3 regions of the Brevibacterium litoralis genome follow, and region 2 is predicted to be linked to each of the others. Evidence: predicted binding sites of a transcription regulator. Region 2 holds the regulator's gene; each other region holds the start of a gene.
What was found. The regulator LexA, encoded in region 2, represses DNA repair genes until DNA is damaged. The targets are predictions, from matches to a motif close to TCGAACANNTGTTCGA.

Region 1 (10,612 bases), on a different contig from region 2:
TCACCTCACCGGAGGTCGGCGTGAGGTCGACCGAGGAATCGCTGATGATCACCGGGTCCCCGTAGATCGCGGACTGGTAGTACTCGTAGGCGCGCTCGTTCGTCAGGTTGATGCATCCGTGGCTCACGTTCCGCACGCCGTGGGAGGAGGCCGACCACGGGGCACCGTGCACGAACTCGCCGTTGTTGTGGATCCGTACCGCCCAGCGGGTGTCGGTCTCGTAGCCCCACCGTTCCGAGGTCATCGTGTACTCGGCGGCCTTCGCCATGACGATGTGCGGACCGTTGTAGGAGGGCGCCTCGGGCATGCCCAGGCTCGCCGGCCAGTCCCAGATCTCCTCGCCGTCGCGGGTGACGACCATCCGCTTGGTCGCCGCCGAGGCCTCGACGATCTGCTCGCGTCCGATCTCGAAGTCGAGCGTCATGTCCCGGGTGCCCTGGGTGTCCGTGCCGAACTGCACACCGCCGAAGGGCAGCGAGACGCTCACCTCGGTGTACGCCGGCCAGTACTCCTCGGTCCGGTAGTGGATCCGCGACTTCCCCTCGTGGTCGGGCAGCCACGCCCAGGACCCGGTGACGTCGATGTCCGCGCCCTCGGAATCCCGCGTCTCGACGGCCAGGCGCGCCTCGACGTCGTCGCGGTACTCCTCCTCGACGTGGGCGGAGAAGTCGATGACGATCGGCGCGCCGACCCCCACGACCGCGTCGTCGCCGGTGACCGAGCGGGCGCGGACCTGCGTGCCGCTCGCCGGGGCCGTCGTCACGCTGCCGGTGACCTCGTGTTCCTCGCCGTCGCCGTCGAGCACGGTCGCCGTCCAGGCGTACTCCTTGTCCCCGGCGAGCCCGCCCGCCGAGATCCAGTGGGTGCCGGTGTCCGTGTCGGCCCCCGCTCCCGAGGCGCCTTCCGTGTCCTCCGCCTCCGCACCCTCGGTGGGGGAGACCGTCGGTCCGGGGGTGCTGTCGGTCGTCGCGGAGGTGTTCGAAGCCGAGGTGCTCGTCGCGGCGAGCAGCGAGGTCGTGGCATCGAGCGCCTGGGTGTCCGGCTCGTCCGTCTCCTCGGGCGCACTCGTGTCGGTGGGGGAGGGCGCCTCGGCGGCGGGGTCCACCGCGGAGAGGACACCTGTGTCCGTGGGGACACGGTCGTTGCCGGTGTCGACGAGTTCGACGGAGGTGAACTCGCCCTCGGCGACGACGAGTTCCAGGTGGTCGCCGGCCTCCAGCTCGACGGGGTCAGCGCCGACGTCCTGGGTGCCGTCGGCGGTGACGAGGGAGACCTCGGGTTCGGGCGCCGGCATCTCCGAGGGCGGGGTGAGCGGCGTCGAGGCGCTGCCGGTGTCGGCGCCTGCGGTGTCGGTGTCCGTGGGCTCGTCCGCGGTGCAGGCGGACAGGGCGAGGACACCGGCGGCGAGGGCAGCGGCGAGGGCGGGACGTCGGAACACGTGTACTCCAGGGGTGAATGGGTCCGTGGCGCAGGGAGGCACACGGACCGGACGACTGGTCGTCAGAGTAGGCCGTGCCACATGACGGTTCGCCGACGACGGGACCGTGATCGTTCACGAACGTGTTGCGATTGCGCTCTCACCTGGGGTTTCGTCAGGAATCGGTGTTGTCGAATCGTGACGGGGAAGTGGCGTCGGCGAGGGCGGCCGCCCGGCGGTGGTGGAGGACCAGGCGGCCGGCGACGAAGGCGAACCCGAAGCTCACCAGCACGGTGAGTGCCGCCGTGTACCCGAAGGCCGGGCGCATCCCGACGAGGGAGCTGAGCGCGGTGAAGACCCCGGAGAGCGTGGCCACACCCAGCCCCATCCCCGCCTGCTGACCGGTCGCGACCAGTCCACCGGTGAGCCCGGCGACGCGGTTGGGCACGGTGTTCATGACGACGGAGACGAGCGGGCCCATCATGAGGCCCTGACCGCCACCGGTGAACATCCCGCAGACCTGGAAGATCCACTGGAACAGGCCCGGTTCCGCCGGGGAGAAGGCGAGTGCGGCGACCCCGGCGAGTCCGAGCGCCTGGACGAAGGCGCCGAGCACCATCACGCGGGGTCCCATCCGCTCCTGCAGACGTGGTGCGAGCGAGGACGAGACGACGAAGGCGGTGGCCAGGAGCACGAGCGCCACGCCGCCGTGGAGCGGTGACCACCCGAAACCCTGCTGGGTGAGGACCGCGAAGTTGTACATGAAGGCACCGAGCATCATGAACAGCAGACACGCGAGCGTGACCCCCAGGCGGACGCCCGGTTCGCGGATGACGTGGAGGGGCAACACCGAGGGGCGGGACGCCAGGGACCGGTGGCGCAGGTGGAACCCGAGGAGCACGAACCCGATCACGGCCCCCACGAGCAGGACCACGGTGACGGTGAAGGTCCGGGGTGTGTCGAGGACGGCCAGGGGATCCATCGACGAGGCGTTCGTGAGCCCCGCGACGAGACACAGGAGGGAGCCTGCGACGAGGACGGTGCCCAGGAGGTCGAGCCCCTCGGGATCGTCCGACCGGGTGTCCCGCATCCACAGGGTCCCGATGAAGGCGATGAGCGCGATCCCACCGATCGAGGCCATGGCCGCCCGCCAGCCGTACTCCACGGGGAAGAAGGTGGTGAGCACACCGCCGAGAATCTGCCCGCCGATCGTGCCGACCCCGGCGATGATCGCGTACAGACTCACGGCCCTCGCCCGTGCGTGTCCGGTGAGCATCGCCTGGACCGAGGAGAGGATCTGTGGCGTCGTGATCGCGGCGGCCACGCCCTGGAGCAACCGACCGACGATGAGTAGTGCGACGTTCGGGGCCAGGGCCGCCAGGGCCGAGGTCGCGATCATCGACAGGACGCCGATCCGGAACAGGCGGCGGCGCCCGAACCGGTCGCCCAGCCGTCCGCACACGATGAGGCAGGCCGCGAAGGAGACGGTGTAGGCCCCGATGACGAGGGCGGTCGCGGCGGAGTCGACGTCGAGGGCCGCCTGGATACCGGGGACGGAGATGTTCGCGACGGCGAAGGTGTAGGTCGACAGGAAGGTCGCGAGGAACAACGGCCAGATGCGCGGCGGGGGAGCGGGCACGGTGGATCCCTCCGTCCCGAGGTCCCGGGCCCCGGAGGTCGGATCGGTCCGGTTGCCAACCCGCAGCCCCGTCGCTTTCATACAGACACCTTAACGGACGTTCGGTCCGCTTTGAAGGGGAGGGAGGGGCGGTCGGCGGACGTCCGGACACGAAAAAGGCTCTTCGCGCACCTGCCAGAGCATGCTTACCCTTGCTTCCTTCCGGACCTGGGGGAGTTCGCAGGATGACACCGCGCGAAGAGCCGACGACCAGTGTAGACGAAACCGGCGGCGGGTCGCGACCGCACAGGAGTGATTCGGTTCACGCGTCCTCGATTGGCAATCGGCTGTTCACTTCCTATAGAGTCTTTCTCGGAGGATTCGCCTAGCGGCCTATGGCGCACGCCTGGAACGCGTGTTGGGTTAACGCCCTCAGGGGTTCAAATCCCCTATCCTCCGCCACTGAAGAAGGCTCCGAGCCCCTCACTCACCGTGAGGGGCTCGGAGCCTTCCGGTATTCACGGCTCGCTCCGGGAGCGTCGTTTCCGTGTGGGTGGGGTCGGGTCCGTAGCGGGTGTTCAGAAGAGTGCGGGCGTGGTCTCCGCTGCCGAGGCGCCCTGTTCTTCCCTGTCCTGCTCGGCCTCCGCTCGGTTCCGGGCGAACCGTCTCTGCTCCGGGGTGTCCTCGTCCTCGCGTGCCTGCAGTCCGTACTCGTGGAGCAGGGGTTCGAGCCGGGCCGCTAGCCACTGGCGGTACTCGGCCGAGGCGTAGGCGGTCCGGTCGTACATCCGCCGGTACCGCGGCAGCAGGCCCGGACGGGACCGGCGCAACCAGGTGAAGAACCATTCGCGCGCCCCGGGGCGCAGGTGCAGGGCGCCGTAGGCGACGCGGTGGGCTCCCGCCACGGCGATCGACCGGACGGCCGTCTCCAGGTGGGCCCGGGAGTCCGTGAGGGCGGGCATGACCGGCATGAGGAAGACGGTGACCCGGAAGCCCCGTTCGGCGGCCGCGCGCACCGTCGCCAGGCGGGCCGCTGCCGTGGGAGTGCCGGGTTCGATCTCGCGGCGCAGGCCCTCGTCGAAGACCGCGATCGACAGGGCGAGGTCGACCTCGACGTCCGCGGCGGCCCGTTCGAGAGCGGGCAGGTCACGGCGGAGCAGGGTGCCCTTCGTGAGGATCGAGAACGGGGTCCGGGATCCGGCGAGGGCCGCGATGATCCCGGGCATGAGCCGGTAGCGGCCCTCCGCCCGCTGGTACGGGTCGGTGTTCGTGCCGAGGGCCACGTGGTCGTGCGCCCAGCGGGGCCGGTGGAGTTCGGCGGCCAGGACGTCCGCCACGTTCGTCTTCACGACGACCTGGCGGTCGAAGTCGGAGCCTGCGTCGAGGTCGAGATAGGTGTGCGTGTTCCGCGCGAAGCAATAGGTGCAGGCGTGCGCGCAACCCCGGTACGGATTCACCGTCCAGGAGAAGGGCATGGAACTGGAGGCCGGGACCTTGTTGAGGGCGGACTTGGCCAGCACCTCGTGGAACGTCACGCCGGCGAATTCCGGGGTCGTCACGGAGCGGACGAAGCCGGGCACCTCGAGGGCACCCGTGGCATCACTCGACTGGCCGTCCCATCGCATGGAACGATTCGAACACATGTTCGGATGTTCGGCAAGGGTGGGGATGGGCTGTGCGGGAGGGACTGCGTGGGGATGGGCCGTGACGGCCGCCGTGCGGGCGGCGACCGTCACGGGGGACTCACTTCCCGGCGGTGAAGGATGCCGGGAGGGGCTCGTCGTCCGGGTGCTCGTGCAGTAGCCAGAGCGGTTCGACGCCCAACTTGCCCGCGATCTTCTCGACACTCAGCAGGGAGGGGTTCCGCTCGCCACGCTCGAGGGCACCGACATAGGTCCGGTGTACGTCGAGGATGTACTGGGCGAACTCCTCCTGGGAGTATCCGCGTTCCTGGCGCATCCGGTAGAGATTCGCGCCGAGCACCTTCTGGAGCTCACTCGATTCAGCCATGGTGGACATTGTGCTCACCCGGGGGTCGTCGGCGCGACATACTCATGAGTAGTTTAAGTTTCAAGAATCCCGGAATCATGCGGCAGGAGAGGCTCATGTGTGACCTGACTCACTCGGATCTCTATGGTGATTGCCAGGTAGCATCTCGGATCCCGGCTGTCGTCATGGACTCAAGTTTCCTTGGCGAAGCGGACGATGACGGACACATAGTTTTCTTGCTTCTTATGTGAGGCGCTGTTCACCCCTGGTATCACCCTGATCGGTGTGTCGTAGTCTCGTGCCATCCCCGTCACTCCCCGATCTCCAGGAGCCCCGATGACATCCCCGTCCACCCCCGCCGCCGGACGCGCCGGCGCGATCGCCGCGGCGCGCTCCCTCCTGACCGAGGGCGACCTCCTCGACCTCCTCGCGGAGAGGGTCGCCCATCCGACCGAGAGTCAGGGAGGGGGCGACGGGCCGGCCGCCCACGCCTATCTGGACGCCGCCCTCCGTCCGGAGCTCGAAACCCTCGACTTCGCCGTGGAGGTCCACGAGAACCCGGTCTCGGCCAACCAACCGCTCCTCGTCGCCCGGCGGATCGAGGACCCCGCACTCCCGACCGTCCTCCTCTACGGCCACGGCGACGTCCAGTTCGCCCACGCCGAGGAGTGGAGCGACGGCCTCGACCCGTGGGTCCTCACCCGCGACGGCGACCGGCTCTACGGCCGCGGCTCGGCGGACAACAAGGGCCAGCACCTCGTCAACCACCAGGCACTCGGCGCGGTCCTGCGTTCCCGAGGCGGTCGTCTGGGCTACAACGTCACCATCCTCGTCGAGACCGCCGAGGAATCCGGTTCGGTCGGCCTGCGGGAGTTCTGCGCCGCACACCGCGACGGGCTCCTGGCCGCCGACCTCTTCCTCGGCTCCGACGGTCCCCGCCTGGCCGCGGACGTCCCCACCCTGTTCCTCGGGTCCCGGGGTGCGGTGAACTTCTGGCTGCGCCAGGACGCCCGGGACGGTGACCATCACTCCGGCAACTGGGGTGGCAAACTGCGCAATCCGGCGACCACGCTCGCCGCGGCGATCCACGCACTCGTCGACGGCGACGGGGTCATCCGGATCCCGGCGCTCCGGCCCCCGGAGATCCCGGCAGCGGTCCGAGAGGCCATCGCCGCCCTCCCGGACGTCCGGGAGGAGGGTGCCCCCGAGATCGACCCCACCTGGGGCGAGCCGGGCCTCACCCACCAGGAGAGGACCCTCGGGTGGAACGGGCTCGAGGTCCTCGCGCTCGACGCGGGCAACCGGGACTCGCCCGTCAACGCGATCCCCGGTCGGGCCGCCGCGCTCCTCCAATTGCGGTTCGTCGTCGGCACCGACATCACCGATCTCGGGCGGAAGGTCGAGGAGCACCTGGCCGCCCACGGGATCCCCGGGATCGAGGTCGACGTCCCGCCGGTGAGCGCCGCGGCGACCCGCCTCGACCCCGCAGCCTCGGTGGTCCGCGCCGCCGTCGACTCCGTGACGACCACCTGTGGTGCGTCGCCGGCCGTCCAGCCCAATCTCGGCGGGACGATCCCGAACGATGCGTTCAGCGAGATCCTCGGCCTGCCGACCGTGTGGATCCCGCATTCCTATCCCGGGTGCAACCAGCACGCGCCCGACGAGCACATCCTCGTGCCGATCCTCGAATCGGGTCTGGAGATCATGGCGGGGATGTTCTGGGACATGGCCGAGCAGCCGGACCGCTGGTTCACCTCGCAGAAGTGATGCCACGCACGTCCTATGACGTGGGAGATGTGACCTGATCGGTCGTTTACTACTACCGAGTATCTAATTCGTGGCGATCCTGAAACACTGCCCTGAACTGCCTGTCAGCGGCCGCTCTCTGGGTCTACATTGGCCGTGTCACAGTCCGTGAGGGCCGTCGTCGCGCCCGCACGGATTCGTCGCCCGCACACCCCGACTCCCGGAAGAGAGAGTTCGATGTCCGATCAGTACCAGCCCCAGCAGCCCCAGTACACGGCCCCGGCGGGTGCGCCCATGGCCGCCCAGGAGGATCCGGGCAAGACGCTCGGCATCGTCTCCCTCGTCGCGTCGCTGGCGACCTTCATCGGTTTCGCCGTCGTCGGCCCGATCGTCGGGATCATCACCGGCCACATGGCCCGCAAGAAGTCCCGTGAGGCCGGCCTCGAGGACAACCAGCTCGGCAAGTGGGGCTTCATCCTCGGCATCATCTTCCTGATCCTCGGCATCATCGGCATCGTCATCAGCGTCATCGTGATGATCGCCGCGATGGGTGCCTCCGCCGCAGCCGGTACCTACTGACCGGCACACACCTCGGCACGACACAGGGCCCGCATCCGATTCCCGGATGCGGGCCCTGTGTCGTGCCACGACGGACGCCGAGGTGCCCTGCAGGCGCGGTGCCCAGGTGCAGGGCACCTCGGCGTCCGTCGTGGCACGACACAGGGCCCGCCCCCGATTCCCGGAGGCGGGACCTGTGTCGTGCCACGACGGACGCCGAGGTGCCCTGCAGGCGCGGTGCCCAGGTGCAGGGCGCCTCGGCGGCGGGCTCAGAGGCGGCTCGCGGCGACGGTCGCGGCCATCTCGGTGATCTTCTCGAGGTGGTCGTCGGTGACCTCGCCGGTGAAGACGACGGGCGCGGCCACGGTGGTCCAACCGAGCCCCGTGGTGATCGCCTCCATGGCGCGTTCGGCGCCGGTGGTGTCGTAGCCGCCGTGGATCCAGTAGGAGAACGGGCGTCCCTCGGTGGCTTCCCGCACGGCGTCGTAGGTCGAGTCGAAGAAGTGCTTGAGCGCCCCGGAGATGTACCCGAAGTTCGCGGTCGTCCCGAGCACGTAGGCATCGGCGGACAGGACGTCCTCGACGGTCGCCTCGAGGGCCTGCCGCTCCACGAGGGTGATGTCCGCGAGTTCCTCGAACTCGAAGGCGGCACGGGCGGCCTCGGCCAGCCGCGCGGTCGCGTCGGTCGGTGAGTGGTGGACGAGCAGGACGGTCGGCATGTCCCCACGGTAACGGTCGGCCGGCACCCGGGGAAGGGTCGCCGACCGTCCGTCGGGGTCAGTACCCCACCCAGGCGCCCGTCTGCTGTTCGATGACCCGGGGGTGCAGCAGGGAGGAGGGCTCCGGGCCGCCGGGGATCGAATCGCGGTCACGGTCCGGCGGGAACACCCGGGAGGCGGCGAGCACCGGGTCGGTGAGGAACTGCATGTCCTCCGGGGCGTCCGCGGGTACCCGGAGGACCGGGGCCGGGCCCTCGAAGGTGCCGAGGAAGTACCCCCAGTCCCCGAAGCTCGGGACGTCCACGTGGTACGGCACCGTGGAGAATCCGGCCTGCGCGATGCTCTCGCCGATGCCCCAGTAGGACTCGACGGCGAAGTAGGGGGAACCGGCCTGGACGACCAGCCTGGCGTCCCGGGCCATGACCCGCCCGATCAGTCCGTAGAACTCGATCGTGTAGAGCTTGGCGGTGGCCTCCGAGTCGGGGTCCGGCAGGTCCGCGACGACGACGTCGTAGGCGTGGTCGACGTCCTCCTTGAGCCAGGTGAAGGCGTCGGCGGCCAGGTAGTCGACCCGGGGGTCCCGGAAGGAGTCCTCGTTGAGTTCGAGGACCCGGGGATCGCGCATGGCGAGGTCGACGACCGCACTGTCCAGGTCGACGACGGTGACCTCCTCGACGTCGGGGTATTCGAGGATCTCGCGGATCGCCATCCCGTCGCCCCCGCCGAGCACGAGGACTCGCTCCCGCGGGCCGTCCATGGCCGGGTGGACCAGACTCTCGTGGTACCGGTACTCGTCGAGCGACCCGAACTGCAGGTCGCCGTTGAGGTACAGCCGGGTGTCGTCCTGGCGGGCGTCGCGGGTGAGCACGATCTCCTGGTAGTCGGAGCGTTCGGCGACGACGATCGGGTCCCGGTAGAGCTTCTGCCGACCGGTCACCTCGATCCGGTCGGTGTACGCCCAGGCGATGCCGAGGACCACGAGCACGCCGACGAGTCCGGCCGCGAGCAGGGTGCGGGCCTTGGCCGAGACGGTCCGGCGGAAGATCCACAGGACGACGAGGACGCCGACGAGGGCGTTGATCGCGCCGACGGCCAGGGTGCCTCGGGGGAGCCCGAGGACGGGCAGGAGCAGGAACGGGAAGGCGAGACCGCCGACCAGACCGCCCACGTAGTCGGCGGCGAAGATGTCCGCGGCCGCACTGCTGGCCTTCTGGGCGCGGATCCGCTGGACGAGTTCCATGAGGAGCGGGATCTCCGCGCCGATGAGGGCACCGATGACGAAGGCGACGAACACTGTCGCGACGGTGTAGACGTTCATGTACGCGAAGGCGAGGTACAGCGTGAGGACGGAGAGCCCGCCGAGCAGGCCGAGGACCGCCTCGATGACGGCGAAGGAGACGGCTGCGTGTCGGACCAGGCGTTTGGTCGACACGGAGCCCACACCCATGGCGAAGACCATGACGGACAGGACGATCGAGGCCTGCACGATCGTATTGCCCAGCAGGTAGGACCCGAGTGCCACGAGGGCGAGCTCGTAGACCATGCCGCAGGCCGCGCACAGGAACACCGCGAAGAACACGAGGAACCGGGCGGGACCGGGCTGCAGGGGGAGGACCTCGGGGGCGAGGGTGGGTGTCGCCACCGGGACCTCGGAGGAGTCCGGGGAGTCCGGTGCGCCCGAGGGGGGAAGGTGAGGGTCGGTCACCGGATCAGAAGAGGGCGGATGCCATGACGACGGCGATGCCGAGGTGTGCGGAGACGTTGACGAAGATGGCGGGATGGAGGGTGTCGAGGTGGACCATCTCCGCGATCGGGGCCGGCGTCATCCAGTCGATCACGAGGAAGCTCAGCGCCATGATGAGGATCCCGATGACGCCGTAGACCACGGTCGAGATGATGCCCCACATGAAATCGTCGGCGCTCGCCCGGATCGCGGTGGCAGCGATGATCGCGACACCGAACAGGTTGGAGGAGACGAGAGCGACGGCGTTCTTGGACTTCTCACCCCACAGGAGCTCGTGGAGCTTGCCGGGGGTGAGGAGGTCGACGACGCCGTAGCCGACGAGCATGAGGATGAGGCCGGCGGCCGCGTAGGCCAGGACGATGCCGCATTCGACCAGGAGTGCGAGGAACATGATGGACCTTCCGGTTCAGGAGTTCTGTACTCGGTGATGAGCGTGGTGCTCAGGAGTGTTGGGAGGTGGAACGGGCCTGCGTCACTTGCCGAAGCCGGAGCCGCCGCCGCGGAACGACGACCCGCCCGAGGAACTCCCGCCGGACGAGTAGCCGGACGAGCCGCCGGTGCCGAAGAAGAAGAAACCGCCGCCGCTGCCGCCGGAGCGGGTCCGGTCGTCGTCGCAGCCGACGTACTGGTAGTCGTCCCCGACCTTGTCGTACTCGCCGTCCCCGGGATCGGAGACGTACTCGCCGCTCTCCAGGTCGTAGTCGCCGCAGTCGGCGGCGTTGGCACGGCCGGGACTGCACGAGGCGAAGAGGACGATGACGAGGACGAGGACGACGCCGAGGACGACGATCGTCGTGAGGCCCTTCTTCCGGGCGCCGCCG
Region 2 (10,612 bases):
GTGGGTGGGGTCTGCCGCGAGGAGCGCGGCGCAGGCGTCGAGGAACGCCGTGGTCTCGTCGGCCGTCCCGGCGTTGACGCGCAGGTGGCCGGGGATCCCGATGTCCCGGACGAGGACGCCGCGGTCGAGCAGACCCTGCCAGAACGCGCTCGGGTCGGTGAGGCCACCGAAGAGCAGGAAGTTCGAGTCACTCGGGACGACGTCGAGACCGAGGTCCGCGAGACCCGCTGACATCCGGTCGCGTTGGCGGATGAGTTCCTCGACGTTCGCGAGCAGAGAGTCCGCGTGGTCCAGCGCAGCACCCGCGGCGGCCTGGGTGAGTGCCGAGAGGTGATAGGGCAGCCGGACGAGCCGCAGTGCGTCGATGAGGGCCGGATCGGCCACCGCGTAGCCCAGTCGCACACCGGCGAAGGCGAAGGCCTTCGACATCGTCCGGGAGACGACCAGACGTGGATTGTCCGGCAGCAGGGTCAGCGCGGAGACGTACCCGGGCCGGGCGAACTCCGCATAGGCCTCGTCGACGACGACGATCCCCTCGGTCTCGGCGAGCACCGCCCGGACGACGTCGAGGTCCAGGCCGGTACCCGTCGGGTTGTTCGGCGTGCAGAGGAACACGACCTCGGGTCGGTGCGCGCGCACCGCGGCGACGGCCGCGTCCGCCGTGAGGGTGAAGTCCGCGGCACGCTCGGCGGTGATCCACTCCGCCCCCGTCGAGGTGGTGATGAGGGAGTGCATCGAGTAACTGGGAACGAACCCGAGTGCGCGGCGTCCGGGGCCCCCGAAGGCCTGCACGATGTGGGAGAGGACCTCGTTCGACCCGTTCGCCGCCCAGATACCCGCCGGGTCGACCGGTGCGTGTGCGACCGGCTGCCCGCTCGCGGCGTCACGGCCACCCTGACGGGTGAGGACACCGTCGAGGTAGCGGGCCAGCCGCGCCCGCAGGGCGGTGAACTCGCGGTCCGGGTACCGATTGAGGTGTGGGAGCTCCGCCTGCAGCGCATGGTCCATGGCCTGTACGACGTCCGCCGGGACGTCGAAGGCGTTCTCATTCACGTTGAGCCGGACGGGGATGTCGAGCTGGGGAGCGCCGTACGGGGTCTGGCCGCGCAGGTCCGCGCGGAGGGGGAGGTCCTCGAGGTTCGTCACGACCGGGATTCTACCGGGGAGGTCCGCACGCGGCGGCACCGGGACCCCTCACCGAACCGGTCGACCCGATCGGCGGGGTCCGACCGATCAGTGGGATGGGACCGCGAGCTCCTGGCCCGGGTGGACGATCTGCGAGGACAGTCCGTTGAGTTCGACGATGGCGAGGACGACGTCCCGGACGTCACGGTCACCCGCGGCCTCCCGGGCGACCGTCCACAGGGAGTCACCCTGTTCGACGACCACGGTGTCGAAGGCCCCGACCTCCGCGGAACCGGAGGCCGCGGCGTCCGGGCGCAGCCCGAGGACCGCAGCGAGGACAACGCCGACGAACACCGCCGCGAGGAGCAGGGTGCGGGCCAGACGGAGGAACCGCCGGCCCCGTGGGGTCCAGCGGACGGCCGCGCGTTCCCGTGCGGGATGGGTGCGCAGACCGTGCGAGGTGGCGAACGAAGCCAGCGGGGAAGCGGTGAGAGAGCTCATGTTCGTACTCCTGCGTGTCGTGGGCCGCGCGACCGACGGGATGCCCCGTCGCCGGCGGTGCCTGCCGTGTTCGAACGTCAGTTCCGAACACGTGTTCTATTGAACCGGACATTAGAACAGATGTCCACCCACCTCGAACAGATGTGCGAAGATGGATTCGAACGAGCTGATCGTCCGGACGTGGCACACCCTTCCAGGAGCCTCGGACACACTTCTTGCGACCGGTCACTTTCAGCACCATTCGGGCACTACACCGACTACCGGCAGGTGGAGACATGAGCACGAAGAAGACGGAGTCCCCCGACCCGCAGGAGAGCCCGCGCCCGCGCGGGCGCCCCCGCAACGACAGCGTGGAGAACGAGGTCCGACGGTTCCGCGACGAGCACGGTCAGATCCTCGAGTTCCCGGAGGGCTCCGCGGCCGCCGGGGACACCCGCCTGACCCCGCGGCAGCGCCTCGTCCTCGAGACGATCGAGCAGGCCGTCTACGAGAACGGGTACCCGCCGAGCATGCGGGAGATCGGCAAGGCCGCCGGGCTGGCCTCCCTGTCCTCGGTCGCCCACCAGCTCTCGCAGCTCGAGCGTCTGGGCTACGTCCGCCGCGACCCCAAACGCCCCCGGGCCATCGAGATCGTGAACCCGGCCGAGGAGCAGCCACCGGCGACCGAGGCGACCGTGAGCCACCTCCCGGCCCACTCCCCCGTGGCGGAGTCCGACAACGCCCAGGTCCCGCTCGTCGGGCGGATCGCCGCCGGTGGTCCGATCACCGCGGAGCAGAACACGGAGGACGTCTTCACCCTCCCCCGGCAGATCGTCGGCCAGGGTGACCTCTTCACCCTCAAGGTCGTCGGCGACTCGATGATCGACGCGGCCATCTGCGACGGCGACTGGGTGGTCGTCCGCAAGCAGCAGGACGCGGACAACGGTCAGATCGTCGCCGCGCTCCTCGACCACGAGGCGACGGTGAAGACCCTCAAGCGCACCGGCGGCAAGCAGTGGCTGCTGCCCCAGAACGCGGACTACGAGCCCATCGACGGCGACCACGCCCAGATCATGGGCATCGTCACGGCGGTCATCCGCTCGGTCTGAGCTCCTCCCACCCCTGCCGTCCACGCACGAGGCGCGGTCCCCTCCGGGACCGCGCCTCGTGCGTCTTTCCACGCCCGTCTCCCGCCCGTGCGCAGGCCCGGGCCGACGGGACCGACCCTTCGACCGTCCCTCAGCCCTCGGCCAGCCGTCCGAGGGCCTGGCGGACCGCACCACCGTTCTCCGTGAGCCACATGGGCGGGAGCGAACGCAGCAGGAAGCCCGCATAGCCGGCGGTCCGCATCCGGGAGTCGAGCACCGCGACGACACCGCGGTCGTCGACACTGCGAATCAGGCGGCCTGCGCCCTGCGCGAGACGCAGAGCGGCATGCGTCGCACTCACGCTGATGAAGCCGTTGGCCCCGTTCTTGTGCGCCTGATGGGTCCGCGCGGTCACGAGCGGGTCGTCGGGGCGTGGGAACGGGATCCGGTCGATGACGACGAGGCGGGACGTCCGGCCGGGCACGTCCACGCCCTGCCACAGGGACATCGTCCCGAACAAGCAGGTGCGGTCGTCGGCGGCGAACTGGCTCACGAGCGACCCGAGGGTGTCCTCACCCTGGAGGAGGATGGGCAGATCGGTACGTTCCCGCATCTCCTCGGCGGCGCGCTGGGCGCCGGCCCGGGAGGAGAACAGCCCCAGTGCACCACCGGCGGAGGCCTCCAGCAGTTCCTGCAACTCGTCGAGCGCGTCGTCGCCCAGTCCGCTGCGGCCGGGCCGACGCAGGTGGGAGGCGACGTAGAGGATCCCCTGCTTCTCGTAGGCGAAGGGCGACCCGACGTCGATGGAGTCGTAGCGGGGCGCCTCGGGACCGGCGAGGCCCATGGAGGCCGCCACGGGTTCGAAGGACCCGCCGAGGGCCAGCGTCGCGGAGGTCGCGACGACGGTCGCCTCCTCGAAGATCCCGCTGCGCATGGTGCCCGCCACCGACAGGGGCGCGACGACGAGGGACACGGTCTCCCGGTCCCGGAAGTTCGACCGGGACACCCAAGAGACGTCGTTGCCGGCGCGTTCGGTGATCCGGTCAGCCAGGTCGAGGATCTCCTGCAGGCGGGCGCGGGCCATCTGACGGCCGGCGTCCGGGGCCTTCGAGTCCTGGTCGGCCCCGGAGTCGGCGAAGATCTGCTTCGCCGCGTCGCGGATCGCGACGACGGCGTCGGCCAGGTCGTCCGGCCAGTGGGTGATGAGGCCGTCCTCGGCGTTCGCCAGGGCCTTGCCGAGGGCGGAGGCCGCGGTGTCCAACATCCCGACGACGGTGTCCTGCACCGTCGTGTGCTTACGGGCCGAGGAGGCCGCCGCCTCGAGCATCGCCACCGTGATCGCCCCGGACAGCGCATTCGTCACGCGGTCGCGCAGTTCGTGTGCCTCGTCGACGACGACGGCCGAGTGCTCGGGCAGGACGGAGTTCTCCCCGAAGGCGTCGATGGCCAACAGTGCGTGGTTGGTGACGACGACGTCCGCCTCGGCGGCCCGTGCCCGGGCGAGTTCCGACCAGCACTCCTCGACGAGCGGGCACTTCTGGCCCAGGCAGTCGAAGGCGTTGACCGACACCTGCGACCACGCGCGGTCGCTCACGCCGGGGGTGAGGTCGTCACGGTCGCCGGTCTCGGTCGACGCGTCCCAGGACCGGATGCGGCGGATCTCCTCCTCCAGACGGGTCATCGCCGCCGGGGAGTCCGGACCGCGGCCGGCACCACCGCCACCCACCCGGTCCCCGGCCGTGTCCGCGCCGAGGTCGAAGAGCATCCCGGCACCCTCGTCCGGGTACCCGCCGTCCATCTTGTACTTGCACAGGTAGTTGCGCCGGCCCTTGAGGACCGCCGCCTTCGGCTTGCGCGGTAGCTCCGCCCCGACGGCCTTGACGAGCCTGGGCAGATCACGGTCGACGATCTGCGCCTGGAGCGCGAGTGTCGCCGTCGACACGACGACCCGGTTCCCCGTCCGCACCGAGTGCTCGACCGCGGGGACCAGGTACGCGAGCGACTTACCGGTGCCCGTCCCCGCCTGCACGAGCAGATGCGTGCGGGAGTCGAGGGCGCTCGTGACCGCCTCGGCCATCCGCTGCTGTCCCTCGCGCGGACTGCCGCCGAGCGCGGCGACGGCCCCGGCGAGCAGCTGCTCGGTCGGGCTCACTCCCCCGTCCCCGTCGCCGAGGTGCCCCGTCCTCCGGTGCCCGTCGCGGGGTCCGCGGCCGGACCGGCCCCGTCCACGACCGCGTCCCCGACGACCATGTCCGGACGCAGGAAGTCACGCAGCGCGTCGAGCAGGTCACCGTCGACGCGGGCCTGGAGAGCGGTCCCGGAGTCGAGGTACTCCTCGTGGAGGACGGTGCCCTCGTCGTGGATCCGGGAGACGAGTGATCCGCGGTCGTAGGGCACGAGCGCGGTGATCTCGTGTTCCGGGACCGGGAGCAGGGCGTCGAGGGTGCGGCGCAGGTCGTCCATCCCGTCGCCGGTCGCCGCGGACACGGCCACGGAGTCCGGCAGTTCCCGCAGCAGCCGCGCGAGCGCCACCGGCTCGGCGATGTCCGCCTTGTTGAGGACGACGAGCTCCGGGATGTCGGAGGTGTCGACGTCGGCGAGCACCTCGCGGACCGCCCGGACCTGACCGAGAGGATCGGGGTGGGCGGCGTCGACGACGTGGAGGATGACGTCGGACTCGGCGGCCTCCTCCAGCGTCGACCGGAAGGCCTCGACGAGCTGATGGGGCAGGTTGCGGACGAATCCGACGGTGTCGGTGAACGTGAAGTCCCTCCCGTCGGCCGTGACCGCCTGGCGGACCGTCGGGTCGAGGGTCGCGAAGAGGGCGTTCTGCACCATGACACCGGCGTCGGTGAGCCGGTTGAGCAGGGACGACTTGCCGGCGTTCGTGTACCCGACGATCGCCACAGAGGGCACCCGGTTGCGCGTCCGGTTGGCCCGCTTGGTCGCCCGCGCCGGCTTCATCTGCTTGATCTCGCGGCGCAGCTTGGCCATCCGTTCACGGATCCGGCGCCGGTCGAGCTCCATCTTCGTCTCACCGGGACCACGCGAGCCGATGCCCGCACCGGCGGCCACCCGGCCACCGGCCTGCCGGGACATGCTCTCGCCCCAGCCACGCAGGCGCGGGAGCAGGTACTCCATCTGGGCGAGCTCGACCTGGGCCTTGCCCTCCCGGCTCTTGGCGTGCTGGGCGAAGATGTCGAGGATGAGGGCCACCCGGTCGATGACCTTGACCTTGACGACGTCCTCCAGGGCACGGCGCTGGGAGGGGACGAGCTCCGTGTCCGCGACGACGGTGTCCGCACCGACGGCGGCGACGACGTCGGCGAGTTCCCGGGCCTTGCCCGAGCCCAGGTAGGTGCTCGGATCGGGGTGGTCGCGGCGCTGGAAGAGGCCGTCGAGCACCTCCGCGCCGGAGGTCTCCGCGAGGGCGGCGAGTTCCCGCAGCGAGGTCTCCGCCTCCGCCGCGTCGGTGGAGTAGACACCGATGAGGACGACCTTCTCCAGCCGGAGGGAGCGGTACTCGACCTCCGTGATGTCCTCGAGCTCCGTGGAGAGTCCGCCGACGCGGCGCAGCGCCTGGCGTTCGAGGAGGTCGATCTGGGAGTCGTCCTGGTGGACCAGACGGTCGTCGGTGAGGGCCGTACCGCTGCGCGAGAGCACACGGTCGATCATGGCGCGGGAGCGGTCTTCGCTCGCTTCGGTCACGTACGCTTCTTCCTGTCGTTCACGAGGGTGCTCCATTCTCTCACGAAGTCCGGGTGCCCCATAGGATGGGGACCGTGACGGACCACTACTTCTCCCGGACGACGCAGGCGGCGGACAAGCCGCGGACCATCGGCATCCACCTGGCCGGTCGCCAGGTGGACGTCACGACGAACGCCGGGACCTTCTCCCCCACCCGTCTCGACATCGGCACGAAGGTGCTCCTCGACGCCGTGCCCGCCCCGCCCGCCGGGGACCTGCTCGATCTGGGCTGCGGCTGGGGTCCGATCTCCCTCCACGCGGCGCTCACGGCCCGCGAGGCCGGGACCGACACCCGGGTGTGGGCCCTCGACGTGAACGAACGCGCACTCGGGCTCACCCACACCAATGCCGAGGCGCTCGGGGTCGGTGACCTGGTCCGCCCGGTGTACGCCGAGGAGATCCCCACCGACCAGCGCTTCGACGCGATCTGGTCGAACCCGCCGATCCGCGTGGGCAAGGACGTCCTCCACGATCTCCTGCGCACCTGGTTGCCGCGACTGCGCCCCGGCGGCGAGGCGTGGATGGTCGTCGCCAAGAAGCTCGGCGCCGATTCCCTGCTGACCTGGACGGCCGACATGCTCGGTGAGGGCTACACCTGCCGCAAGGAAGCGAGCTCCAAGGGGTTCCGGATCCTCGTGGTCCGCAAGGAAGCCTGAAGCACCTCAGGCCGTGAGGTCCTCATCGAGCGTGATCTCGCCGACGAGGACCGCGGGGCCGGCGAGGGCCACCCGGTCGCCGTCGATCTCGATCCGCACGGTGCCGCCGGGCTGTTCCACGTACCAGGTGTCGGGCCCGGTGGGTCCGGCCCAGTGCTGGGCCGCGATCGCGGTCGCGCACGCCCCGGTGCCGCAGGCGAAGGTCTCCCCGACGCCGCGTTCGTGGACCCGCATGCGCACGTGTCCGGCACCGGCGTCGATCCCGGCTCGGCTCGCGGCGGTGTCGGCCCCGACGACGATGTACTCGACGTTCGTGCCGTTCCCGGGCACCGGATCGACCCGTGGGACCGTGGTGAGTTCGGCCGCGCCCAGTTCGTCCTCACCGGCCAGCGCGACGACGGTGTGGGGATTGCCCATGTCGACGCTCAGGGCCGGCCGGGCGACGGGGATTCCACGGGTCTCGACGGTGGAGTCGAACCCTTCCGGGTGCGGCAGTGGGAACCCCCAGCGGCCCATGTCGACGCGGTACCAGGGTGCGGGGGACCCGAAGGGGTCGGCCACGAGTGTCACCGTCTTCGTGCCACCCCGGGTGCCGACCCGGATCGGGGTCGCGATGTCGGTCACCCGGCCGGTCCGCACGAGGTAATGGGCGAAGGCCCGCACCCCGTTGCCGCACATCTCCGCGATCGACCCGTCGGCGTTCCGGTAGTCCATGAACCACTCGGCCCCGTCCGCGGCGGCGACCGTCGCCTCGGGGATCCCGGCGACCGCAGAACGCACGACCCGGATGAGTCCGTCGGCACCGATCCCGGCCCGGCGGTCGGTGAGACGGCGCACCGCCGCAGGCCCGATCCGCATGTCCCCGGCGTCGTCGGCCACGAGCACGAAGTCGTTCTGCGTGCCGTGGGCCTTCGTCACCACGGTGCCCGCCACGAGGTCCGGGGTCGCGGGCGTGCCTGCCTCTGCGGTCATGGTGTCTCCTCCCCGGCCGTCTGCCGGTGGTCGGTGCTGTATCAGTGGTCGGTGCGGTTCCGGTGGTCGTCGTCGTGCGTCCCGTCCTGGGTGAATGCATCCGCCGTCCGGAAGATTCCCGTGGCGTCCGCCAGCAGCGTATTGCCCGGCGCGTCCACCCGTCCGGCCGGCAACCAGTGGATCCTGTCGTCCCGCCGGAACCAGGTCTCCTGCCGCTTGGCGAACTGCCGGGTGCGCACGATGCTCCGGTCGATCGCGTCCTCCGGGGTCATACGCCCGTCCAGGTGGTCGAGGATCTCCGCGTACCCGATCGCCTTCCGGGCGGTCGTGCCCTCCAGGAGGCCGCGCCCGAGGAGGGCCCTCACCTCGTCGACCCAGCCGGCCTCCCACATCCGTCCGACCCGCTCGGCGATCCGGGCGTGGAGCGTGGGCCTGTCCTGGGCGAGTCCGATCTGCACGGTCGGCGTCCAGTACTCGTAGCGCGGCAGGTGCGCCGAGAAGGGTTCGCCCGTGAGTTCGACGACCTCCAGGGCACGGACCACCCGTCGGGAGTCCCCCGGTTCGATCTTCGCCGCCGCCGCCGGATCGACCTGTCGCAGACGCGCGTGGAGCATCCGGCTGCCCTGCTCATCCGCCTCGGCCTCCAAGCGCGCACGGACCGCCGGGTCGGTCCCGGGGAACCCCATGTGGTCGGTGGCCGCCCGCACGTAGAGGCCGGACCCGCCGACGATGATCGGTACGTGTCCCCGTTCCCGGATCCGCGCCACGAGCGCCCGGGCCCATCCCTGGTACACCGCGACCGAGGCGTCCTCGGACACCTCCAACACGTCGAGCAGGTGGTGCGGGATCCCACCGCGCTCCGCGACCGGCAGCTTCGCCGTCCCGATGTCCATCCCCCGGTAGAACTGCATGGCGTCGGCGTTGATGATCTCGCCGTCGAGCTCCTGCGCGAGCGCCACCGCGAGGTCCGATTTGCCCGTCGCGGTCGCCCCGACGACGTTGATCACCGGAGTGACGGTCGGAAGCCCACTCATCGGCCCACCCGGGTGAGCACGGCGAGCAGGTAGTCGACGTGGTGGACGTCCGTGCGGTCGACGAGCTCCGTCCGCCACGCCGCCGAGGCGCCCTCCCCTCCCGCGGACAGGCGCCAGTCGGGAGAGTCGAGGAGTGCTGTGAGGTGTCCGAGTGCGGCACCGGGGACACCGATCTCCAGGATCCGCTCGACGAGAGCCCGGTCCTCCCGGGCCCCGCCGAGCAGTGCGTTCACGAGAGCCGTGTTCGTCTCCGCAGCGCCCTCGACCGGGGCCAGGGGCCCGTCGGGGTGGGCGACGGCGGAGAGGTCGAGCGGGACGAGGGCCGTGCCGGACGACGGAACCGTGCCGGATAACGGAGGTGTGCGATCGGTCGACGCCGCGAGGTGCACGGGGACCCCGGCCTCGTGGGTGGCCATCAGGGCGACCACGGTCGGGATGTCGAGCGACTCCGCGCGGATCTCCTCCAGCGCGGTCCGGTAGTCCTGACTGTCGAGGGCGACGACATCCGCGGGCACGGTTCCGGACACAGCGACCCGCAGGCCCCTGTCGATGCCCAGTCCCCCGAGGCCCACGACCTCCGGGACCGGGCCGGTTACGTGGAGGACCAGGGGTCGGCCCGTCCGGTCGTACTCGGCGCGCAGAGTGCCGTGCAGACGTTCCCGCAGGCGCGTCAACGCCGCGGGTTCCCCGTGGTCGATCCCGGAGAGGACGAGCGGGGTGGCCGGCATGAGCACGGCCCGGGGTCCATGGCCGTCCGGGGTCATGCGCCCACGCGGAGGGTGGGCATGCCGAGGACGGTGGGGCCGGCCGGACCCGCGGAGGCCGTCCCCGTGCCACAGCTCTCCGCCTGGGCGAGATCCCAGGCGTCCCCGGAGCGTGTGCGACGGACGGTGTAGCCGGAGTCCGCGAGGAGGAAGTAGGGCTTGGCGTCGGTGATGGTGGTCGTCACGACGTCACCGGGTCGGACGGGATCCGCCGCCGGATCGAGCGCGACGTGGACGAGGCGGTTGTCCTCGGCCCGGCCGCTCATCCGACCGTGTTCCGCGTCCGCCGCGGTGTTCACGAGGACCCGGACCTCCGTGCCGACGAGGGCCTGGTTCTCCTCTGCGGCGATCCGGTCCTGGAGTGCGACCAGCCGTTCGAACCGTTCCTGGACGGTCTCCTTGGGAATCTGGTCCTCCATGGTCGCCGCCGGGGTGCCGGGGCGGATGGAGTACTGGAACGTGAAGGCCTGGGAGAACCGCGCCTGCTCGACGACCTCCATGGTCGCCCGGAAGTCCTCCTCGGTCTCGCCGGGGAAACCGACGATGATGTCGGTCGTGATCGCCGCGTGCGGGATCCGCTCCCGCACGCGATCGAGGATGTCGAGGAACCGGGTGCTCCGGTAGGACCGCCGCATCGCCTTGAGGATCCGGTCGGAACCGGACTGCAGGGGCATGTGCAGCTGCGGCATGACGGTGGGGGTCTCGGCCATCGCGTCGATGACGTCATCGGTGAACATGGCCGGATG
Region 3 (10,612 bases), on a different contig from region 2:
CTCGCTCGCCTGTCCCTCGGAGAGAGTACGTCCACTGTCCGGGAGGGCTCCTGGACTCCGCTCACCCATCGGGCTCGTTCCCGGCGAGTCCCCTCCTGTCGGTCCGCCTGCGGGTCCGGCCGGAGCCCTGTCTGTTGTCCCGGCCGCCAGTCGCTGCGCGATGAGGTGTCGGGTCCGGTATTTCGCGTGGATGACGGGTCGTCGGAGCGGGTCCTGGGATTCCGGGGGCCGCCACGCGACGATCCCTGTCGGGAGCATGACGGCTTCCCATCCGAGGCGCTCGTGATGGTGGTGGTGATACCCGCAGGCCTGGGTGAGGTTCCAGTGGTCGGTCGGTCCGCCCTTCACCCACGGGATGATGTGGTGTGAATCGCACGCCGAGGGAGGACTCGAGCAGTCGGGGAAGGAACATCCCTGGTCCCGGGCGGTGAGAGCCCGGACCATCGTGTCGGTCGCGAACCGGCCGGCGGTGACGAGACTCGATGTGCGGGTGCGGGTGTCGGTGCGGACCTCGTCGATCCGCAGCGTGTCGACCCACGGGGAGTCGGATGCCAGGAGGTGTTCCAGCCGGACGGTGTCACCGGATCCGGTGGTCGCCAGGCCTTTCTGCCGTTCGATCGTGGTCCGGTCGGTGGTGATGACGAGGCCGATCGCGGCTCCGGCTGCCTGCCGGTTCCCGGCGTGGGTGCGGAGGATGTGCCGGAGGCGGTCGAGGTTCTTCCGCTGCCGGTACCGCAGGTCGATGGGGGTGCGGACGTCCGTGGGTGTCCCGTCGGGGTGGAGGCCGGTCGGCGGGAGCGGGTCGGTGAAGTCCCGAGTCTCGGCGTCTTCAGTCGGTGTGCCTTCCACTTCTCGTGCGGTGAGTTCGGCGTCGAGGAGGGCGCCGGTGATGTCGTCGAGGTAGGCCTTGAGTCGCCAGTCACCGTTCTTCTGTCGGGTGAGGACGAGTCCGTAGGGTTCGGTCGGTTCCGTCTCGTCGGGTGCGCTGCCGTCGGGGTCGAGGTAGGCCAGGGCGTGGGCGCCGGCGGTGCGGATGTCGGTGACGCGTAGTCCGGGTGCCTGGGTGACGAGGAGGTGTTCGAGGGCCGGTCCGTGGACGGTTTCGACGGCAGGCGGGATCGCATCGAGGGTGCGGGTGATCTCCTCGGCCTGGGCGCTGGAGATGGTGCCTGCCGCGAGGGCGGAGGCGACCTCGGGTCGGCGGGGTGCGAGGCGTTGACCGGTGAGGGTGCGGCGGTGTCCGTGGGCGTCGGCGTTCTTCAGCAGGCGGCCGGCTTCCCAGCCGGAGAGTTTGAGTTTCGAGGTGAGCAGGTCGCGGGTGTTCTTGGCGCCGGTGTGGGCCGGGACGTCCTCGTGGAGGAGGACGGCGGTCAGATCACGGGTGAGGGCCTGGGCTCGGCGGGTGAGCTGTTCGAGGCCTGCGAGTCCGGCGGTGGCGGTATCGGGGTCGAGGGGACGGTGTCCGCTCGTGATGTCCTCGGTGAGGGTCCGGATGTGGTCGAGTGCGGTGGTCAGTTCCGGGAGCCTGCGTGTGATGAGGTCCTCGTCGTGGTCGGTGAGGAGGGTGGGGAATTGCGCGTCCTCGAGCCCGGGGTTCGCCTCGTCCGTGCGTCGTCCCGTACCGGCTCCTGCTCCTGTGCCTGCGGTCGTCCCGGTGGTCGAGCCTTCGTGTCGTGCCATGTGCCTGTCACCTCCTTCCCGTGGAGCGCCGTGTCGGGTTCGACGTGTCACGTGCTGTTCGAACGCCGTTGTTCGGACAGTGCCGGCGACCGTGTCGAACAGTGTTCGAACAGAATTCGAACCGTGTCGAACACTCCGTCGTGTTCGACCGCGCCTGCGTGGGGAAGTACGCCCAGCTTAGCCATATGCATATGGGCACACAAGACTCGTGTTCGAAAAAGTTTCGACCTTTCCTGCCGGATGACGCCGAATGCGACAGGCGCACACCCTGCCACCTGCACACTTGCCACTTTCGAACACCAGTTCGATAATGGGTGCATGTCAGTCGACGCCCTGCAGCAGCTCACCCACCTCACGGGTGTCCGGACGGCCAGTGAACTGGCCTCCGGGATCGCGCCCCACCCCGTGGACGCGCCCCTGCGCCCCGTCTACTCCCGGGGCGGGCTCCCACGCGGGGAGATCCTGCAGGTCACGGGGGACCATGCGGTGTCCCTCGCTCTCGCCTCGGTCGCGGCCCTCACCCACGAGGACCGCTGGGTCTGCACCGTCGGCCTCGGAGCGCTGTCGTCCGCCTCGATCGCGGACTTCGGTGTCGACCTCGACCGTTTCGTGTCCGTCGCGACCCCCGACCGCGAATGGCTGCGCGTCACCTCCGTCCTCGTCGAGTCCTTCGACGTCCTCCTCGTCCGCCCGCGCTACCGCACGACCCCCACCGAACGCAGCCGCCTGGCCGCCAAGGTGCGGGAACGCCGCGCCACGCTCGTCTCGCTCGACCCCTTCGCCGGCAGCACCGAACAGCTCTCGACCACCGCCCTCGGCTGGGACGGCGCGCAGGCCGGCCACGGGCGCCTCTCCGGCTGCCGCGTCGCCGTCCACGGCTCCCGCACGGGCTCCCACACACTGCTCCTGCCGGGCCCTTCGGGCCGCGTCGAGTCCCTCACCCGCTCCCGAGGCGCCCTGACCATTGCCCCGACGCAACCGGACCACTCCCTGCCCGGACGTCGCTCTCCCGGCGTCCTCCGCCCCGTCCCCACCCACTCCTCTCCTGCCGCTCCGGAGGAGGGCTCCGGTGCATCGGCGGACGTCGTCCCCCTGCCACTCCCCGACACGGACGGGCAGGCAGGGGACGACCGTACAGAGGGTGGAACCCCGGCCATTCCACGCACGGAACCGGAACGAAAAGGAGCGGAATCACAGGTGATCGCGCTGCCGATCCCGGAAGGTGGGCGAACGGGCGTGCTGCCCGACTCGGACGAGGACCAGGCCGATGGAGACCCCACCGGCGCGGATCTCCCGGGCGACGGCCCGGCGGAGGAGGGTACGGCGGATGCTCGAGGGGAGGGCACCTCGGGAGCGGAGGGACCGACCGGCGGTACCGCTCACGAGGCGCCCGTCGCCACGATCACGGCACTCACCGGGGCGGCGCCGACCGCGACCGCATCCGGCGCGGCAGTGCCCACCGAGGAGACCGTGCCCACCGAGGAGACCGTGCCCACCGAGGAGACCGCGGCGGGGGTGCGACCATGACGCGCACGCTCGTCCTCGCCGTGCCGGACTGGCCGACGGTCGCCGCGGTGCGGGCGCTCGGGCTCGATCCCCTCGCGCCGGTGGCGATCCTGCGGGCGGGGCGGATCCGCGCGTGCAACGGTCCCGCGCGCGCCGCCGGCGTGGGGATCGGGCTCAACAAGCGGGCCGCCCAGCTGCGCTGCCCCGACCTGCAGGTCCTGTCGCAGGACACCGATCGGGACCACCGGGTGTTCGCCGAGGGGATCGGGGTGCTCGAATCCCTCGTCGCGCGGTTCTCCCTGGTGGAGCCGGGTGTCGTGAGCATGCCCGTCACGTCCCTGCAGCACACCCACGCGGACGAGGCGGCCGCCACCGAACACCTCCTCACCGGTCTCACCGACGCGACGGGCTGGGAGTTCTTCCCCGGCGTCGCGGACACGGGATTCGGTGCGTTGCTCGCCTCGCGGACGGCCACACGGGTGCCACCGGGGGCGACGGCGGAGTTCCTCGCGCCCTTGCCGTCGACCGTGCTCGAGGAGGTCGACCCGGTGTCCTTCGGCGAGCTCGTGCCGCTGCTCGAGAGGTTGGGATTGCGGACGCTCGGGACCCTCGCCGCTCTGCCGGAGTCCGAGGTGTCCGGGCGGTTCGGCGAGGTCGGCACGCGGGCACACCGACTGGCCGCGGGACACGAGGACCGGATCCCCGTCGATCACGTGCGGGCACGCGAGCACCGCGTCGAGGTCGCCGTGGACCCGCCCACCGGCCGGAGCGACGTGCTGTCCTTCCACGCGCGGTCGCTCGCCGGGGACCTGTTCCGGGGTGTGCGCGCGGACGGGCTGGTGTGCACACACGTGAGCATCGGCCTGCTGTCGACCACCGGCGAGGAGCAGACCCGTACGTGGCGGATCGAGGAGATGAGCGAGACCGCCGTCGCCGACCGCCTGCGCTGGCAGTCGGAGGGATGGTTGCGTCCGGCGCGGGGGCGGGGCGGTGCACCGGGAGCGGGGCGTTCCCCGGAGGCCGGGGGTCCTGCCCCCGTCGGCGGGGGTCCCGGACGTTCGGGCCGGCCACCACAGGTCCCCGGGCAGGGGAGCCTTCTGGAGGGTGACGGCGCCGATCCCGGTGAACCCGCGGAGGACGGGATCGCGCTCATCACGCTCGTCGCGGCGGAGCTCGTCGCGCCGCTGCGGACGCAGGAGAGCCTGTTCGACCAACGGCCGGGGCGGATCGCGCACACGCTCGAGAGGATCCAGGGGCTCTACGGCGCGGAGACGGTGCTCGTCCCCTCGCTCCAGGGTGGGCGCGACCCCGACGAGACCGCACTGTGGACGCCGTGGCAGCAGGCGCCTCGGGCGGTGCGGGATCCCGGGGCGCCGTGGCCCGGGGACATCCCTGCGCCCCGGCCGACGCTCGTCGAACGCACCCCGGTGGACCTGCTCGACGCCCAGGGGGTGTCGGTCGTCGCGCGTCCGGCGGGACTCGATGCGGCACCGGCTCTGTTGCGGGCACCGGCGAGCGGTGGGCGGCCACGGTTCTCCGCGCGGGTCACGGCCTGGTCCGGCAGCTGGCCGGTCGAATCCGGCTGGTGGGACGAGGCGGTGGCGCAGTACCGCGTGCGGATCCAGGTCGTCACGGAGGACGGCCACGCCTTCCTGCTGTGCAAGGAGGAAGGGGAGTGGTACCTCGTCGGGCGGTACGAGTGAGGGGCGATCGCTGGGCGGGACCTTGAAATCGAGTGTGCGGAGATCGGCGTTTCAGACCCCGCACGACGCCAATCTGCGCACGGTCGAATCGCGGGCACGGACGGTTCGCGCAGGCAGGTGACGAGCACAGGCAGGGAGGACGAGGAGACATGGGATTCAACAACCCGCGCACACCCTGGGCGGAGCTCGCGCAGAAACTCTCACTGCTCAGCGGCGACAAGAAGGCACTGCGCGCGTTCCTCGCCGAGCGGAGTGCTGAAGGGGAGCGCGGTGCTGCTGACCGGGTCCACGGTGAGTCGAACGCCGAGGAGGTCAGAGGAGAGAGCACCCGGGGGAGTGGCACCCCGAATACTCCTTGGTCAAACCAACGACATGCGGAGGACGACCCCGCCACGCCGGCCGCACCTGCTCCCACACCGGGACCCACGCCGGGGCCCGCTCCCGCACCCGTCTCCGTGGGGCCCGGTGCTTCCGACCGTCGCAGCCGGTATGCGGACTCACCCGAACTCCCGGAGGACGTCGACGATCCGGTTCCCGCACCAGACCACCCGACTCCGGACCACCCGCCCACCGACCCGGAGGCGAACGGCTCCGACGCACCCGCCTGGGCCCGGCGCGACCGCTACGCCGACACGGCGTCGGCCCGGAAGCATGACGGGAACCCGGCCGACCACCGGAACTCACCCACCGACCACCGGAACTCACCCACTGACCACCCGAGCGCACCCACCACCCCCGACACGGCGAGCACTCCCGCACCCACTCCGCGAAACCCGGGCCACACCTCCACATCCCCGACCCGCGCCACCCCGCCCTGGGCGGAGCTGCACGTGCACTCGGACTTCAGCTTCCTCGACGGCGCCTCGGAACCGGAGGAGCTCGTCGAGGCGGCCACCCGCTCGGGGCTGGACGGGCTCGGCCTCACCGATCACAACGGCCTGTACGGCGCCGTCCGGTTCGCCCACGCCGCCGCCGAGGCGGACCTCCCCACCGTCTTCGGCGCCGAACTCTCCGTCGGCCTCACCGAGAAGATCCCCGGCCAGGTCGACCCGCAGGCACTCCACGTCCTCGTGCTGGCCCGCGGAGTCGCGGGCTACCGGCGCCTGTCGGAGGCGATCACCGAGGCGAACATGCGCGGGGAGAAGAACCGCCCGGTCTTCGACCTCGAGGAACTCGCCGCCCTCACCCGTGAACACGGCGACTGGCGCATCCTCACCGGCTGCCGCAAGGGCCTCTTCACCCTCACACCCGGCGCGGCCGCGCCCGGTGCGCGCACACGAGGAACCACACCCACCCGCTCCCGAGGCGCCCTACCCTCGGGCACACCCACCTCCTCCACACCCACCACCCCGGACCCCACCTCCGCAGCCGCCTCTCTCGCGTCCGCGATCGACCTGTTCGGCGCCGACAACCTGGCCGTCGAACTCACCCACCAGGGCCTGCCCACCGACGACGAACGCCTGCGCCTGTACGCCGATCTCGCCGCCGCCCACGGGGTCCCGGCCGTCGCGACGAACGCCGTCCACTACGCGACCCGCGCCCGCTACCGCAACGCCCAGGTCCGTGCGGCCGTCCGGTCGCGGAAGTCCCTCGACGAGGTGGCCGGCTGGCTGCCCCCGGCCGCGACCAACCGCATCCACTCCGTCGACGAGATGCTCCGCCGCTTCGCCTTCCTCGGCGAGGCGGGGTACACGGCGATCGCGAACGCCGGGCACATCGCCGCCGAGTGCGCCTTCGGCCTCCGCGCCGCCCGCGCCGGACTCCCCACCGCACCGATGCCCGCGGGCGTCACCGAGGAGCAGCACCTGTGGGACCTCGTCACGGCCGGAGCCCTCCACCGCTACGGCACCCGCGAGGCGAACCCCCACGCCTGGGAGGTCATCGACAAGGAGATGGCGACGATCGTCTCGATGGGTTTCTGCGGCTACTTCCTCATCGTGTACGACATCGCCCGCTACTGCCGCGAACACGACATCTTCTGCCAGGGCCGCGGGTCCGCCGCGAACTCCGCCGTCTGCTACGTCCTCGGCATCACCGCCGTCGACGCCGTCGAGCAGGACATGCTCTTCGAACGCTTCCTCTCCCCGGACCGCGCCGGCTACCCGGACATCGACATCGACATCGAGTCCGCCCGCCGTGAACCGGTCATCCAGTACGTCTACGAGCACTACGGCCGCGACCGCGCCGCCCAGGTCGCCAACGTCATCACCTACCGCGCGAAGTCCGCCGTCCGCGACGCCGCCGCGGCCCTCGGCTACGCCCCCGGCCAGCAGGACGCCTTCTCCAAGCACCTCCACCGCTGGTCAACCCTCCCGGAGCTCGAGGAAACCTCCGCTCCCGAGGCGCCCGCGGACCAGGGCGCCTCGTCCGCGGACCGGGCACGGTCGGACCGGTTGCGTCGGGGATCGGGTGAGGGTGGCCCCACGCCCGTCCCGGCACCCGTCCTGCGGGTCGCACAGGACCTCCTGAACACCCCGCGCCACCTGGGGATCCATTCCGGCGGGATGATCCTCGCGGACCGGCCGATCGGGCAGGTGGTGCCGATCGAACCGGCGACGATGGAGAAGCGGACCGTCGTGCAGTGGGACAAGGACGACTGTGCGGCGATGGACCTCGTGAAGTTCGACCTGCTCGGGCTCGGTATGCTCGGCGCGCTGCACGAGATGGTCGACCTGATCGAGCGGCACACGGGGGAGCGGATCGACCGGGCGGCGCTGCCCAAGGACGACCCGGAGGTCTACGACATGCTGTGCCGGGCGGACGCGATCGGGATCTTCCAGGTGGAGTCGCGCGCGCAGTTGGCGACCCTGCCCCGGCTGGCCCCGCGGGAGTTCTACGACCTCGCGGTGCAGGTCGCGCTCATCCGGCCGGGGCCGATCCAGGGCGGTTCCGTGCACCCCTACCTGAACCGGCGGCAGGGGAAGGAACCCGTCGAGTACCTGCACCCGCTGCTGGAGAAGTCGCTGGGCAAGACGCTCGGCGTGCCGCTGTTCCAGGAGCAGCTCATGCAGATGGCGATCGACGTCGCCGGGTTCAGCGGGGCGGATGCGGACGAACTGCGCCGCGCCATGGGCTCGCGCCGCTCGGCCCGCCGGATGGCGCAGTTGCGCGACCGGTTCCTGGGCGGGTGCGCCGAACGCGACGTGGAGCCCGCCACCGCCGAGGTGATCTTCGAGAAGATCGCCGCCTTCGCCGACTACGGGTTCCCCGAGAGCCACGCGATCAGCTTCGCGAACCTCGTCCACGACTCCGCCTGGTTCAAGCGCTACCACCACGCGGCCTTCACCGCGGGACTGCTGCGCTCGCAGCCCATGGGGTTCTACTCGCCGCAGTCGCTCGTCACCGACGCCCGGCGGCACGGGGTGGGCATCCGGCCCGTCGACGTGAACGCCTCGCAGGTGCTCGCCGACCTCGAGCCGGACGCCGACTCCACCGGGGGACTGGCGATCCGGATCGGACTGGAATCGGTGCGCCACGTGGGGGAGGAGGCGGCGAAGACGATCGTCGCCGCCCGCGAGGAGGGTGGCCCGTTCACGTGCGTCGAGGACCTCGCCCACCGCACCGGCGTCGAGGTCACCGTCCTCGAAGGACTCGCGACGGCGGGGGCCTTCGAGTGCTTCGGGCTCGATCGGCGGCAGGCACTGTGGATCGCCGGGTCCCTGTCCGGGGCGGGGCCGGACACGCTGCCGGGCACCTCGCCGGTGAGTTCCGCACCGGCCCTGCCGCTCATGGACGACTTCGACGTGACCCTCGCGGAACTGTTTTCCACCGGGCTCACCGTCGACGGCTACCCGACCGAACAGCTGCGGGAATCACTGCGGGCCCGCGGCTACCTGTCGACCGCCGACGCGCAGGCGACCGAGGACGGCAAACGGATCACCGTCGCCGGGATCGTCACCCACCGCCAGCGCCCGGCCACGGCCAGCGGGATCACCTTCATGAACATCGAGGACGAGTTCGGCATGCTCAACGTCGTGTGCACGCCCGGGCTCATGAAGCGGTTCCGGTCCGTCTCGCTCACCCGCAACACCCTCGTCGTCACCGGCCAGCTGCAGCGCTCGGACGAGGGGAACGGCGTCGGCGGCGCAGACGGAGCCGGCCGGAGGACGGGTTCCGTCGTGAGTCTCTACGCCCACAAGCTCGTGCCCCTCGACGTGCAGGTGCCCGTCGGCTCCCGCAACTTCCGGTGACGCCGAGGCGCCCTACCCTCCCAGCCGCCGCCACACACCTCGCACCTTCCCTTTCCGGGAGAACATGACGTTTGTGACGCGACTGTGACGGTCACATGACGGACCGTGCCCGGCGCTCGCCCCCGCGTCCTAGCGTGAGGGGCACCCGTCACCGTCGCACCCAGGAGCCTCCCGATGTCGCAGCCGCAGCAGTCCTTCGAGACCCGCCAGGTCCACGCCGGGCAGGAGCCCGACTCCGCCACCGGAGCCCGCGCCCTGCCGATCTACCAGACGACCTCCTTCGTCTTCGACGACGCCGAGACCGCCGCGAACCGGTTCGCGCTCGCCGACCTCGGACCCATCTACACGCGCATCGGCAACCCGACGGTCGAGACGGTCGAGAAGCGCATCGCCTCCCTCGAGGGTGGCGTCCAGGCACTCCTGCTCGCCTCCGGCCAGTCCGCGGAGTTCCTCTCCATCATCAACATCGCCGAGGCCGGTGACCACGTCGTCGCCAGCCCCAGCCTCTACGGAGGCACGTACAACCTCCTCGACGTCACGCTCCGCAAGCTCGGCATCGACGTCACCTTCGTCGAGGACCCGACCGACCTCGCCGCCTGGGAGTCCGCGGTCCTCCCGAACACCAAGCTGTTCTTCGCGGAGACCGTCTCGAACCCCCGCTCCGACGTCCTCGACATCCGGGGCGTCGCCGATGCCGCCCACGCCGCCGGCGTCCCGCTCGTCGTCGACAACACCCTCGCGACGCCCTACCTCGTCCGCCCGATCGAGCACGGTGCGGACGTCGTCGTCCATTCGGCCACCAAGTACCTGGGCGGCCACGGCACCGCGATCGCCGGCGTCATCGTCGACGCGGGCACCTTCGACTTCACAGCCGAGCCCGAGCGGTTCCCCGGCTTCAACACCCCGGACCCCTCGTACAACGGCATCGTCTACGGCCGCGACCTCGGGCCGGGCTCGCCCTTCGGCGCCAACGTGAGCTTCGGGATCAAGGCGAAGGTCCAGCTCCTGCGCGATCTCGGTCCGGCCGCCACGCCCTTCAACGCCTTCCTCATCGCCCAGGGCCTGGAGACCCTCAGCCTCCGGATCGAGCGCCATGTCGCCAACGCCCAGCGCGTCGCGGAGTACCTCGAGGCGCACGCACAGGTGACGAAGGTGAACTACGCCGGCCTGCCGTCGAGCCCCTGGTACGAGCTCGGGCAGACGTACCTGCCCCAGGGCGTCGGCTCGGTCCTGTCCTTCGACATCCTCGGTGGTCACGACGCCGCAGTCGCCTTCGTCGACGCCCTCGACCTCCACTCCCACGTGGCGAACCTCGGCGACACCCGCTCGCTCGTCATCCACCCGGCCTCGACCACGCACTCGCAGCTCGACGCCGCCGCCCAGGAGAAGTCCGGCGTCAACCCGGCTCTCATCCGCCTGTCCGTCGGCATCGAGGGGATCGACGACATCCTCGCCGACCTCGACCAGGGCTTCGCCGCCGCGGCGGCAGTCGCTCCCGAGGGACAGGCCTGATGATGAAGACCGCCGGGCGCA

Region 1: a site for LexA is predicted at 4,669-4,684, ahead of AAD496_RS02800 (Rv2578c family radical SAM protein). Genes of this name have one in related genera too.
Region 3: a site for LexA is predicted at 1,807-1,822, ahead of AAD496_RS06475 (HNH endonuclease signature motif containing protein). Genes of this name have one in related genera too.

The regions. Positions count from the first base shown of each region.
Region 1 covers NZ_JBDIUY010000010.1:155,482-166,093, forward strand. The annotation lists gene AAD496_RS02780 (L,D-transpeptidase) at 1-1,438, opposite strand, end outside; gene AAD496_RS02785 (MFS transporter) at 1,593-3,137, opposite strand; RNA gene ffs (signal recognition particle sRNA small type) at 3,208-3,303, opposite strand; tRNA gene AAD496_RS02795 (tRNA-Ser) at 3,410-3,497, shown strand; gene AAD496_RS02800 (Rv2578c family radical SAM protein) at 3,614-4,660, opposite strand; gene AAD496_RS02805 (helix-turn-helix domain-containing protein) at 4,779-5,045, opposite strand; gene AAD496_RS02810 (M20 family metallopeptidase) at 5,361-6,791, shown strand; gene AAD496_RS02815 (DUF4190 domain-containing protein) at 7,008-7,349, shown strand; gene AAD496_RS02820 (flavodoxin family protein) at 7,598-8,047, opposite strand; gene AAD496_RS02825 (polyamine aminopropyltransferase) at 8,106-9,689, opposite strand; gene AAD496_RS02830 (DUF350 domain-containing protein) at 9,757-10,182, opposite strand; gene AAD496_RS02835 (hypothetical protein) at 10,264-10,612, opposite strand, start outside.
Region 2 covers NZ_JBDIUY010000015.1:79,896-90,507, reverse strand. The annotation lists gene AAD496_RS05615 (histidinol-phosphate transaminase) at 1-1,146, opposite strand, end outside; gene AAD496_RS05610 (LysM peptidoglycan-binding domain-containing protein) at 1,234-1,626, opposite strand; gene lexA (transcriptional repressor LexA) at 1,902-2,714, shown strand; gene AAD496_RS05600 (ATP-dependent DNA helicase) at 2,845-4,845, opposite strand; gene hflX (GTPase HflX) at 4,842-6,437, opposite strand; gene AAD496_RS05590 (class I SAM-dependent methyltransferase) at 6,467-7,096, shown strand; gene dapF (diaminopimelate epimerase) at 7,103-8,068, opposite strand; gene miaA (tRNA (adenosine(37)-N6)-dimethylallyltransferase MiaA) at 8,110-9,102, opposite strand; gene AAD496_RS05575 (hypothetical protein) at 9,099-9,866, opposite strand; gene miaB (tRNA (N6-isopentenyl adenosine(37)-C2)-methylthiotransferase MiaB) at 9,863-10,612, opposite strand, start outside.
Region 3 covers NZ_JBDIUY010000019.1:36,698-47,309, reverse strand. The annotation lists gene AAD496_RS06475 (HNH endonuclease signature motif containing protein) at 1-1,680, opposite strand, end outside; gene imuA' (DnaE2-dependent mutagenesis accessory factor ImuA') at 1,999-3,207, shown strand; gene AAD496_RS06465 (Y-family DNA polymerase) at 3,204-4,889, shown strand; gene AAD496_RS06460 (error-prone DNA polymerase) at 5,039-9,079, shown strand; gene AAD496_RS06455 (bifunctional o-acetylhomoserine/o-acetylserine sulfhydrylase) at 9,254-10,591, shown strand; gene metX (homoserine O-acetyltransferase MetX) at 10,591-10,612, shown strand, end outside.